DNA from 3 places in the Streptomyces sp. NPDC058008 genome. Region 1 is predicted to be linked to each of the others. Evidence: riboswitches for the same ligand, from Rfam matches in the RefSeq annotation. Region 1 holds a riboswitch; each other region holds the start of a gene.
What was found. Region 1 has a riboswitch for cyclic di-AMP ahead of ACFVS9_RS22060 (transglycosylase family protein). Riboswitches for the same ligand answer to the same signal wherever they lie in the genome.
Positions count from the first base shown of each region.

Region 1 (3,217 bases):
GTTCACCGAGGACACCTGGGACGCGTACGGCGGTACGGCGTACGCCATGCGGGCGGACCTCGCGAGCCGCTCGCAGCAGATAGCCGTCGCGGAGAAGGTGCTGGACGCCAAGGGCCCGCAGGCCTGGCCCAGCTGCGCCGTGATCTCCGGGCTGGCCCTGGACGGCGTGCTTCCGGGCGTCGACCCGGGCACCGACCCGACCGCCGAGCCCTCGGACACCGCCACACCGTCCGGGACCCCCTCGCCCGAGGTGTCGGACCCGGCCGACGCGGCGGACGGCACGGACGGGGCCGACACGGAGAGCGGCACCGACAAGGACGCGTCCGGCGACACGGCGGGCAAGGGTGACGGGGCGGGCAAGGGCGGCACGACTCCGTCCGCCACGCCGTCGCCCGAGGCGTCCGAGACCTCCGGTTCCGCGAAGGGCGACGGCGCGAAGGCCGGGAAGCACCGCGGCGCGCCGGCCCCCGAGGCCAGTGCCGGAACGGACCTCGACGACAGCCGTGAGGGCGGCAGGCACGCCTCGCGCGGCGCCTCGGAGGCCCGTCAGGGCGCCGAGGGGACGTACACCGTCCAGGAGGGCGACAACCTCTGGGCGATCGCCGACGCGCAGGAGCTGCCCGGCGGCTGGCCCGCGCTCTACGAGGCCAACAAGGACGCGCTCGGCTCCGACCCGGACCTGATCCTTCCCGGCCAGAGCCTGGACCTCGGCCTCGCGTCGGACGCGCAGACGGAGACTCCCGCCGCCAGCTGATCAAATACGGGAAAACACCCCGAAAGCGGGGGCAGTTCAGAGGCCTATGTCCACTTATGCGTAAGTGAGACATGGGTCTCTTTGCTTCAACTGGTGCGCCCCGTCCGCCCGGTCCGTCCATATTGGCTCCGACCTGCGGAAATGATCCGTCCTCCCGAACCGTTACGCGCTGATTGCTCGTTATGTCCATCTTTGAATGTAGGGGTTGCGTGTGTTTACGGTCGGAGCCGCTCGCACCGCGGGCACCTTCGACCGTCACGCCGAATCCTGCCGTCGGCCGAAGGGGACCCACGCGTAAAGCGCCGTAGGCAGGAGCGGGGGACCCAGGTAGGTGCCGGACCCGGCCGTCGCGAGACGGTGAGGGTGCGGCTCGGGGTGAAGCCGTCCGCGAGTGCGGGTGGCCGGGCAACTCACAGGCCCGAACCCGACAGCTCACCTCGTAGGCGTCGGTGAGGAGAACCATGCTGCTTTCCAGCAAGGGCAAGCACCGCCGCCCGTCCAGGGCCGTCCGCATCGCGACCCTGGCCGGCGTCACCGGTGCCGCCGTCGCCGTGCCGCTGATGGGCGCGACCGGCGCCTCGGCCGCCTCCGTCGACACCTGGGACGCCGTCGCCCAGTGCGAGTCCGGCGGCAACTGGTCCATCAACACCGGCAACGGCTACTACGGCGGCCTGCAGTTCTCGCAGTCCAGCTGGGCCGCCGCCGGCGGTACGCAGTACGCCGCCCGCGCCGACCTGGCCACCAAGGACCAGCAGATAGCCGTCGCCGAGAAGCTCCTCGACCTCCAGGGCCCGGGCGCCTGGGCCTGCGCCGGTGCCGGCGGCCTGACGAACGACGGTGTGGACCCGGGCGTCGACACCGGCTCCGCGAAGAACGGCGACACGGCCCCGAAGGCCGCGCCGGAGCGCGGGACCGAGCAGCCCGCCACGCGCAGCGAGAAGCGCACGGCCCCCGAGAAGACCGTCACCACCCCGACCGGCGAGAAGGTCGAGAAGGGTGACGGCGAGTACAAGGTGAAGGCCGGCGACACCCTCAGCAGGATCGCCGGCGCCGAGAAGGTCGAGGGCGGCTGGCAGAAGCTGTTCGAGCTGAACGGCGACATCGTCGACGACGCCGACCTGATCTTCCCGGGCCAGCAGCTCCACCTGAAGTAACCGCGAGCGGTCCGGGGTCCTCCTCCGCCCCGGCGGCCCGGCCCGGCGCGCAGACCCCCCGCGCGCCGGGCCGCGGCCGTGTCAGGGCCCTGCGGGGCCGGCGTGCCCGGGGCCCTGTCGCGGGGCGCGCCGCCGGGGGTGCGCCCGGTCCTTGCGGTTACTTGCCAGTAAGATTCTGGCGCTTTGCCCGTAATGAAGGCCCTTGAGTGCTTTTTCGTCCCAGGGGACGGGCGGACGGCCGACGGAGCGGGCCGAGCCGGTTAGGCTCGTGGCGCAAGGCCACAGTGACCCTGCACAACCAGTGTCAGATCCCAGAAGGAGATGCCTCGTGCCGTCCATCGACGTCGTCGTAGCCAGGGAAATCCTCGACTCCCGGGGCAACCCCACGGTCGAGGTCGAGGTTGGCCTCGACGACGGCAGCACGGGACGTGCTGCTGTTCCGTCCGGCGCCTCCACCGGTGCGTTCGAGGCCATCGAGCTTCGCGACGGTGACCCCAACCGCTACCAGGGCAAGGGCGTCGAGAAGGCCGTCCTCGCCGTGATCGAGCAGATCGGCCCGGAGCTCGTCGGTTACGACGCCACCGAGCAGCGCCTCATCGACCAGGCGATGTTCGACCTGGACGCGACCGAGAACAAGGGCTCCCTCGGCGCCAACGCCATCCTCGGCGTCTCGCTGGCCGTGGCGCACGCCGCGTCCGAGGCCTCCGACCTCCCGCTCTTCCGCTACCTCGGCGGCCCGAACGCGCACCTGCTGCCCGTTCCGATGATGAACATCCTGAACGGCGGCTCGCACGCCGACTCCAACGTGGACATCCAGGAGTTCATGATCGCGCCGATCGGCGCCGAGTCCTTCTCCGAGGCCCTGCGCTGGGGCGCGGAGATCTACCACACGCTCAAGAAGGTCCTGAAGACCAAGGGCCTGTCCACCGGTCTCGGTGACGAGGGCGGCTTCGCCCCCAACCTCGAGTCCAACCGCGCCGCCCTCGACCTCATCCTGGAGGCCGTCAAGGAGGCCGGTTACGTCCCGGGCCGCGACATCGCGCTCGCGCTCGACGTCGCCGCGTCCGAGTTCTACAAGGACGGCGTCTACGAGTTCGAGGGCAAGTCCCGCTCGGCCGCCGAGATGACCGAGTACTACGAGGAGCTCGTCTCCGCGTACCCGCTGGTCTCCATCGAGGACCCGCTGTACGAGGACGACTGGGCGGGCTGGAAGGTCATCACCGACAAGCTCGGCTCCAAGGTGCAGATCGTCGGTGACGACCTGTTCGTCACCAACCCCGAGCGCCTCGCCCGCGGCATCGAGGAGGGC
Region 1 covers NZ_JBHVQX010000021.1:90,762-93,978, reverse strand. Annotated here, with positions in the region: gene ACFVS9_RS22065 (transglycosylase family protein) at 1-754, shown strand, start outside; cyclic di-AMP (ydaO/yuaA leader) riboswitch at 1,045-1,215, shown strand; gene ACFVS9_RS22060 (transglycosylase family protein) at 1,216-1,908, shown strand; gene eno (phosphopyruvate hydratase) at 2,237-3,217, shown strand, end outside.

Region 2 (3,217 bases), on a different contig from region 1:
TCGGCGACACAGGCACCGGCGTGCCGGCGGGTGACGACGAAGCCCTCGGACTCCAGGGTGCGCAGCGCCTCACGCACGGGGACGCGGGAGACGCCGTACCGGCGCGCGAGCACCTCCTCGGTGAGGCGGCTGCCCCGTTCGAAGACACCGGAGACGATGTCGTCACGGATTGCCGTGCATACCGAATGCGCGGGAATGCGCATGTCCGAACCTCCGCCTTAATCCCCGCGAAACGCGGCCGATCGACGCCTGTTCTGTGACTCTATTGCAACCGGCCGGAATTTCCGACGGCGGGGTGGAATCCATGGATATCTTTTGGCCAGGGAGCACTTCCGCGAGGGGTTCGGCGGGCGTTGCCGGGAGGCACGCCGAAGGCCCCGGCGGATGCCGGGGCCTTCAAAGGAGCGGGTGCCGTGCGCCGTGCGGTCAGACCTGGACGCCGTGGGCCCGGAGGTAGGCGACGGGGTCCATGTCCGAGCCGTACTCGGGGGTGGTCCGGGCCTCGAAGTGCAGGTGCGGCCCGGTGGAGTTGCCGGTCGAGCCCGACAGGCCGATCCGCTCGCCCGAGGCGACGCTCTGGCCGACGGACACGCCGATCGAGGAGAGGTGGCCGTACTGCGTGTACGTGCCGTCCTTCATCCTGAGGACGATGTTGTTGCCGTAGGCGCCGCCCCAGCCGGCCTCGACGACCGTGCCGGCGCCGACCGCGACGACGGAGGTGCCGGACGCGGCACGGAAGTCCACACCGGAGTGGCTGCCGGAGGACCAGAGGGCGCCCCCGGACTTGTACCCGGTGGTGACGTGCGAGCCGGCGACCGGGAGGTGGAAGGAGTTGAGCCGGGCGCGCTCGGCGGCGCGGGCGGCGCGCGCCTTCTCCTCGCGGGCCTCCTCGGCACGGGCCGCCGCCTTGCGCTCGGCCTCGGCCTTGGCCTTCGCCCTGGCCTTCGCTTCGGCGGCGGCCTCGGCCGCGACGTCGGCCTGGTGCTGCTGGGCCTTCGCCTGGGCCTCGATCTGGGCGGCGAGGGTGGCGTCGAGGGCGACGGTCTGGGTCAGGCCGGTGCTCGCGGTGACCTCGGAGTCCGCGGCGAGGGCCGGGGAGGCGGTGGCGCCGATGACGCCGGTGGTGGCCAGGGCGGCGACGCCGGCGACCCTGGCGCTCTTGCGCGTCAGGCGACTCGGGGCGCGGTGCTTCCCGGTGGCACGGATGAACGCCATGGAGGGGCTGGTCCTTTCCTTCCTTCTCGCCTACCGGGTTAGCTGACGGGTTCGGAGCAGGAAGGTCTCCTACGGCCCCCGAGCCCCGTACGAGGCGCGAGGAACCGATTCACCCCAGGGACATGGTGGGTCCCCGGCTCCCCAGGCTCGCGCCTGACGGGGACTCGGCGATGGCTGTCCGGCGCCGCGGGCGCGGCAGTGGTTCGGCGGACAGCCCGGGCGACGCTAGAGCGGGCCCCTCGGCCCCACCAAACGGAAATGACCTTTTGTCGTACATCCCACAGGGCGAACAGTGATTTTTGCCGCGAAAAGGACACATGACAGAACCCCGGCGCGCAGGTGCTCGCCGGGGTCCGTCATGTCCGGATCCGTCAGCCGCTGACGACCGACACCTCACCGATGCCGAGCGCGCGCACGGGCTCGGCGATCTGCGCGGCGTCCCCGACCAGGACGGTGACGAGCCGGTCGACCGGGAACGCGTTGACCACGGCGGCGGTCGCCTCGACCGTGCCGGTCGAAGCCAGGCGCGCGTACAGCTGGGCCTGGTAGTCGTCCGGGAGGTGCTGCTCCACCTGGTCGGCGAGCGTGCCGGCGACGGAGGCCGCCGTCTCGTACTTCAGCGGGGCCACGCCCACGAGGTTCTGCACGGCCGTCTCACGCTCGGCGTCGGTGAGTCCCTCGGCCGCCAGGGTGCGCAGGACCTTCCAGAGGTCGTCGAGCGCCGGCCCGGTGGACTCGGTGTCGACCGAGCCGCTGATGGCGAGCATCGCGGCACCCGTCGCACCGGAGGAGGAGCCGGGCGCCGTCGAGCGCAGCACCTGCCCGAAGGCCCGGACACCGTAGGTGTAGCCCTTCTCCTCGCGCAGCACGCGGTCCAGCCGGGAGGTGAGGGTGCCGCCCAGGCAGTACGTGCCGAGGACCTGGGCGGGCCACACGCTGTCGTGCCGGTCCGCGCCGATCCGCCCGATCAGGAGCTGTGTCTGCACGGCGCCGGGACGGTCGACGATGACCACACGGCCGGTGTCGTCCGCGGTGATCGGGGGCACGGGGCGGGCCTGGCCGGCGTTGCCCGTCCAGTCCCCGACCGTGTCCGCGAGCAACGCGTCCAGGTCGAGACCGGTGAGGTCGCCGACGACGACCGCCGTCGCCGTGGAGGGGCGGACGTGGGCGTCGTAGAAGGCGCGCACGGCGGCGGCGTCGATGCGCCGGACCGTCTCCTCGGTGCCCTGGCGCGGACGCGACATCCGCGCCGTCGCGGGGAAGAGCTCACGGGAGAGCTGCTTGGCGGCCCGCCGGGCCGGGTTGGCCTGCTCGTGCGGGATCTCGTCGAGGCGGTTGCCCACCAGGCGCTCGACCTCGCTCTCCGCGAAGGCCGGGGCCCGCAGGGACTCGGCGACCAGGCCGAGTGCCTTGGCCAGCCGCGAGACCGGGACCTCCAGGGAGACCCGGAGACCCGGGTGGTCGGCGTGCGCGTCCAGGGTGGCTCCGCACCGCTCCAGCTCGGCGGCGAACTCCTCCGCGGAGTGCTTGTCCGTGCCCTCGGACAGGGCGCGCGCCATGATCGTGGCCACACCGTCCAGGCCCTCGGGCTCCGCGTCCAGCGGGGCGTCGAGGAAGATCTCCACGGCCACGACCTGCTGGCCGGGGCGGTGGCAGCGCAGCACGGTCAGCCCGTTGGGCAGGGCGCCGCGCTCCGGGGCGGGGAAGGCCCAGGGCCTGGCCTCGCCGGCGGTCGGCTGCGGGTGGTACTCCATCGCTACTCCAGTCACGGCGGCGTCGGTCACTTGTCGGCCCCCTCGTGCGCGTCGGTGCCGTCGGCCTCGTCGGCCGGTTCGACCGGCTCGTAGACCAGGACCGCGCGGTTGTCGGGGCGCAGGTGCGCCCGGGCGGCGGCCTTCACCTCGTCGGCGGTCACGTCGAGGACACGGCCCACGGCCGTCAGGGCGAGCTGGGGGTCACCGAACAGGACGGCGTACCGGCACAGTTCGTCGGCGCGGCCGGC
Region 2 covers NZ_JBHVQX010000004.1:134,789-138,005, reverse strand. Annotated here, with positions in the region: gene ACFVS9_RS05525 (GntR family transcriptional regulator) at 1-203, opposite strand, end outside; gene ACFVS9_RS05520 (M23 family metallopeptidase) at 427-1,215, opposite strand; cyclic di-AMP (ydaO/yuaA leader) riboswitch at 1,228-1,395, opposite strand; gene ACFVS9_RS05515 (M16 family metallopeptidase) at 1,587-2,969, opposite strand; gene ACFVS9_RS05510 (M16 family metallopeptidase) at 2,996-3,217, opposite strand, start outside.
Region 2: another riboswitch for cyclic di-AMP. It lies ahead of ACFVS9_RS05520 (M23 family metallopeptidase); the one in region 1 lies ahead of ACFVS9_RS22060 (transglycosylase family protein).

Region 3 (3,217 bases), on a different contig from region 1:
GGCTCGTACGCGTGGCTCAGTGCCAGGTCCACGTCGCCCGCGGCCACCGCCGCGACCCCGGCGGGCGGCTCGTAGTCCGTCACGACCAGCTCCACATCGGGGTGCGCGCGCCGGAACGAGGTGAGCACCGGCGGCAGCAGGTGGATCCCCGCCGTCACGAACGTACCGACCCGGAGCCGTCCGCCGGACAGCCCGGCCAGCCGGGCCAGCTCGTGCCGTGCCCGGTCCATCTCGTCGAGCACGCGCCTGGCCCGGCCCGCCAGCAGTTCACCGGCTGCCGTCAGGCGGGCTCCCCGGTGGTGACGGACCAGGAGTGCCGTTCCCGCTTCCCGCTCCAGCTTGGCCAGCTGCTGCGAGAGGGCGGGCGCGGTGTAGCCCAGCCGGGCGGCGGCCCGTGTGATCGAGCCGGCCTCGGCCACCGCCACCAGCGCCGCGAGCCGCGTCGGGTCGTACATTAAGCGTTCCTTTTGGCAGACCCAGAAGATTGCAAGTACACGCTAAAGGGCCCGAGCGTCCAAGGTGGACCCATGGACGCACAACTGCTCGCTTTCGTCGCCGTGGCGGCCGGAATGGTGGCGCTGCCCGGCGCCGACTTCACCGTGGTCGTACGCAACGCCCTCGCATCCCGGGCCTCGGGGCTGGCCACCGCGGTAGGGGTCGCCGGGGGGCTCCTGGTGCACACCGCGCTGGCCGTCGCCGGACTCGCCGCCGTGCTCGTGACGATGCCCGTCCTCTTCCGCACCGTCCAGCTGCTCGGCGGTGCGTACGTGCTCTACCTCGGCCTCAGCGGGCTGTACGCGCTGCGACGCCGGAGCGCGGGGGGAGCGGACGCCGGGGAGGGCGCCCCGTCCCGGGCCCCCTCCCCGGTGGGATCGCTGCGTCAGGGTTTCCTGACCAACGCCCTCAACCCGAAGGCACCCGTCCTCTTCCTCAGCCTGCTGCCCCAGTTCGTCCCCGACGGGCAGCCGCCCCTGCCCAGGACCCTGCTGCTGGCCTCGGTCGTCGTGCTGCTCGCGCTCGTCTGGTTCCCGGCCGTGGCGCTGCTGGTGGACCGGCTGGGCCGGTGGCTGCGCCGGCCGCGTACCGCCCGTGCGATCGAGGGCGGCAGCGGCACGGCGCTCACCGCGCTGGGGCTCGTGCTGGTGACGGGGCCCCTGTTGCGCTGAGCCGGGCGGAGAAGGAGGTCAGCGGACCCTCCCGTACCAGACGTTCCCGGACCAGATCTTCTCCAGCCGGACCACGGCACCGGTCTTCGGTGAGTGCCAGATCTTCCCGCTGCCCGCGTAGATGCCGACGTGGTACACGCTGCGGCCCGCGTGGAAGAAGACCAGGTCGCCGCGTTTCCGCTGCGACCTGGAGATATGGCGGGTCTTGTTGTACTGCTGCTGGGCCGTCCGGGGGAGTTTCTTGCCGGCCTTCCTGAAGGAGTAGAGCGTGAGCCCGGAACAGTCGAACCGGTGCGGGCCCGTGGCGCCCCACCTGTAGGGCGCGCCCTTCTTCGAGGCGGCGATCTTCAGTGCTTGCGTCGAGTGGGCGGCGGCTTCGGCGTCGTTCACGAGACCCGGAGCCAGCATGGTGGTGCCTACGGCGAAGGTCAGAACCGAGGCCGTACCGACCCGGGCGAACAGAGACGGGACATGAACCTGCGCAGTCATGCGCAACCCTTCGTCAGCCGCCTGTGAAGGATGACCTGTCGGGTTCGGGCTGGCGAAGTTGCCCGGCCGCGTGATGCGGCTTCACCCCGAGGGCCGTCCGGACGTCCGGGCGGCCCGTTGTGCTCGGGTCCTCCACTCCTGCCGATCCACTCCTGTCGACCAGGCATCCGGACGGCGGCAGGACTCGGCGTCCGCCCGGACCGCCCCGCCGCGGTGGCGGGGGCTTGTCGTCCCAGGGATCTTTACTCACGCGCTGCCGGATTTCCTCGCGGAAGGTGCGATATGTGAGAGTCGTCACGACTGATCCGATCGAGTGGACGCGGTCCGCGCGCGGCCCTGGCGCGCGGACCCGACCAGCCGTGTACCAGCGGCGGAACGATGTATTCCGTTCAGCGTCCGCGCCGGTTGCGCAAGTTGGGCTGTCCCCCGGGCGGGGGACCTCCTACGCTGATCGAGCGAGGGAAACTCATCGGCCCGCCGGGCGTGTCGTGAAGACACCCCGAAAAGGCCAAGGGGGCGGCCGAGTCGGGGGCCGGGACGTTCAACTCGATGGCGGCGGAGGCACGGCGACCCGCCCGGCCCGACGCTCCCCGTCCAGCAGGCGCAACGCTCTGGCCAGGGTGTCCGCGTGGATCTGCGATTCACCCCGCTCGTGCATGGACACGAGCGCTTCCCGGAGGCCGACAGCCCGGGAGGCGAGGGCCTGGGCGGCCCGCAGCGCACCGTACGTGTCGCCGCCCCGGGCGGGATTGATGCGGCCGAGCTGGTCGAGCACCTCCAGGTAGCAGTCGATGAACTCGGCCTCGGCGCGGGTCAGTGCGGGAAGCGGCGGGAACTGGGGTGGGCGCATCGGGTGTTCACCTCGCGGAATGCGGCGGCTGGGACGGCGTGCGGTTCTCCACGACGTGGTCCACCAGTCCGAACGCCACGGCGGCCCGGGCGTCGAGGATGGTGTCCCGTTCGATGTCGGCGCTGATCTCCCGCGTCGAACGTCCCGTGTGGCGGGCCAGCATGGCCGTGAGCAGCTCGCGCTCGCGCGTCAACTCACGTGCCTGGATGTCGAGATCGGAGGGCTGGCCCCGCACCGGCTCGTCCAGGGCGGGCTGCTGGATGACTACCCGTGCGCCCGGCAGGGCATGTCGGCGCCCGGGAGCCCCGGCCGCGAGCAGGACGGCGGCGCTCGAGCCGGCCTGCCCCAGGCAGAAGGTCTCCACCTGGCAGGCCAGGAAGCGCATGGTGTCGTAGACGGCCGTCATGGCGTTGAAGGATCCGCCGGGAGAGTTGATGTAGAGGGACAGCGGCCGGTCGGGATCCGCGTGTTCCAGGTACATGAACTGCGCGATCAGGTCGCTCGCCGCGGTGTCGTCGACGGGTGTGCCGAGAAAGACGATCCGCTCGGACAGCAGCTTCGCGTACGGATCCATGCTCCGGGATCCGTAGGCGGTGCGTTCGGTGAACTCGGGCAGGACGTAGCGGGCGGCGGGACGGAACATGGCGATGCCTTTCCTCGAACCTCTGCTGCGTGGAAGCGGAGTACGTAAAAAATGTACAGGACGTACAGA
Region 3 covers NZ_JBHVQX010000029.1:89,701-92,917, reverse strand. Annotated here, with positions in the region: gene ACFVS9_RS26300 (LysR family transcriptional regulator) at 1-455, opposite strand, end outside; gene ACFVS9_RS26295 (LysE family translocator) at 528-1,166, shown strand; gene ACFVS9_RS26290 (C40 family peptidase) at 1,185-1,655, opposite strand; cyclic di-AMP (ydaO/yuaA leader) riboswitch at 1,659-1,855, opposite strand; gene ACFVS9_RS26285 (hypothetical protein) at 2,197-2,505, opposite strand; gene ACFVS9_RS26280 (ATP-dependent Clp protease proteolytic subunit) at 2,513-3,148, opposite strand.
Region 3: another riboswitch for cyclic di-AMP. It lies ahead of ACFVS9_RS26290 (C40 family peptidase); the one in region 1 lies ahead of ACFVS9_RS22060 (transglycosylase family protein).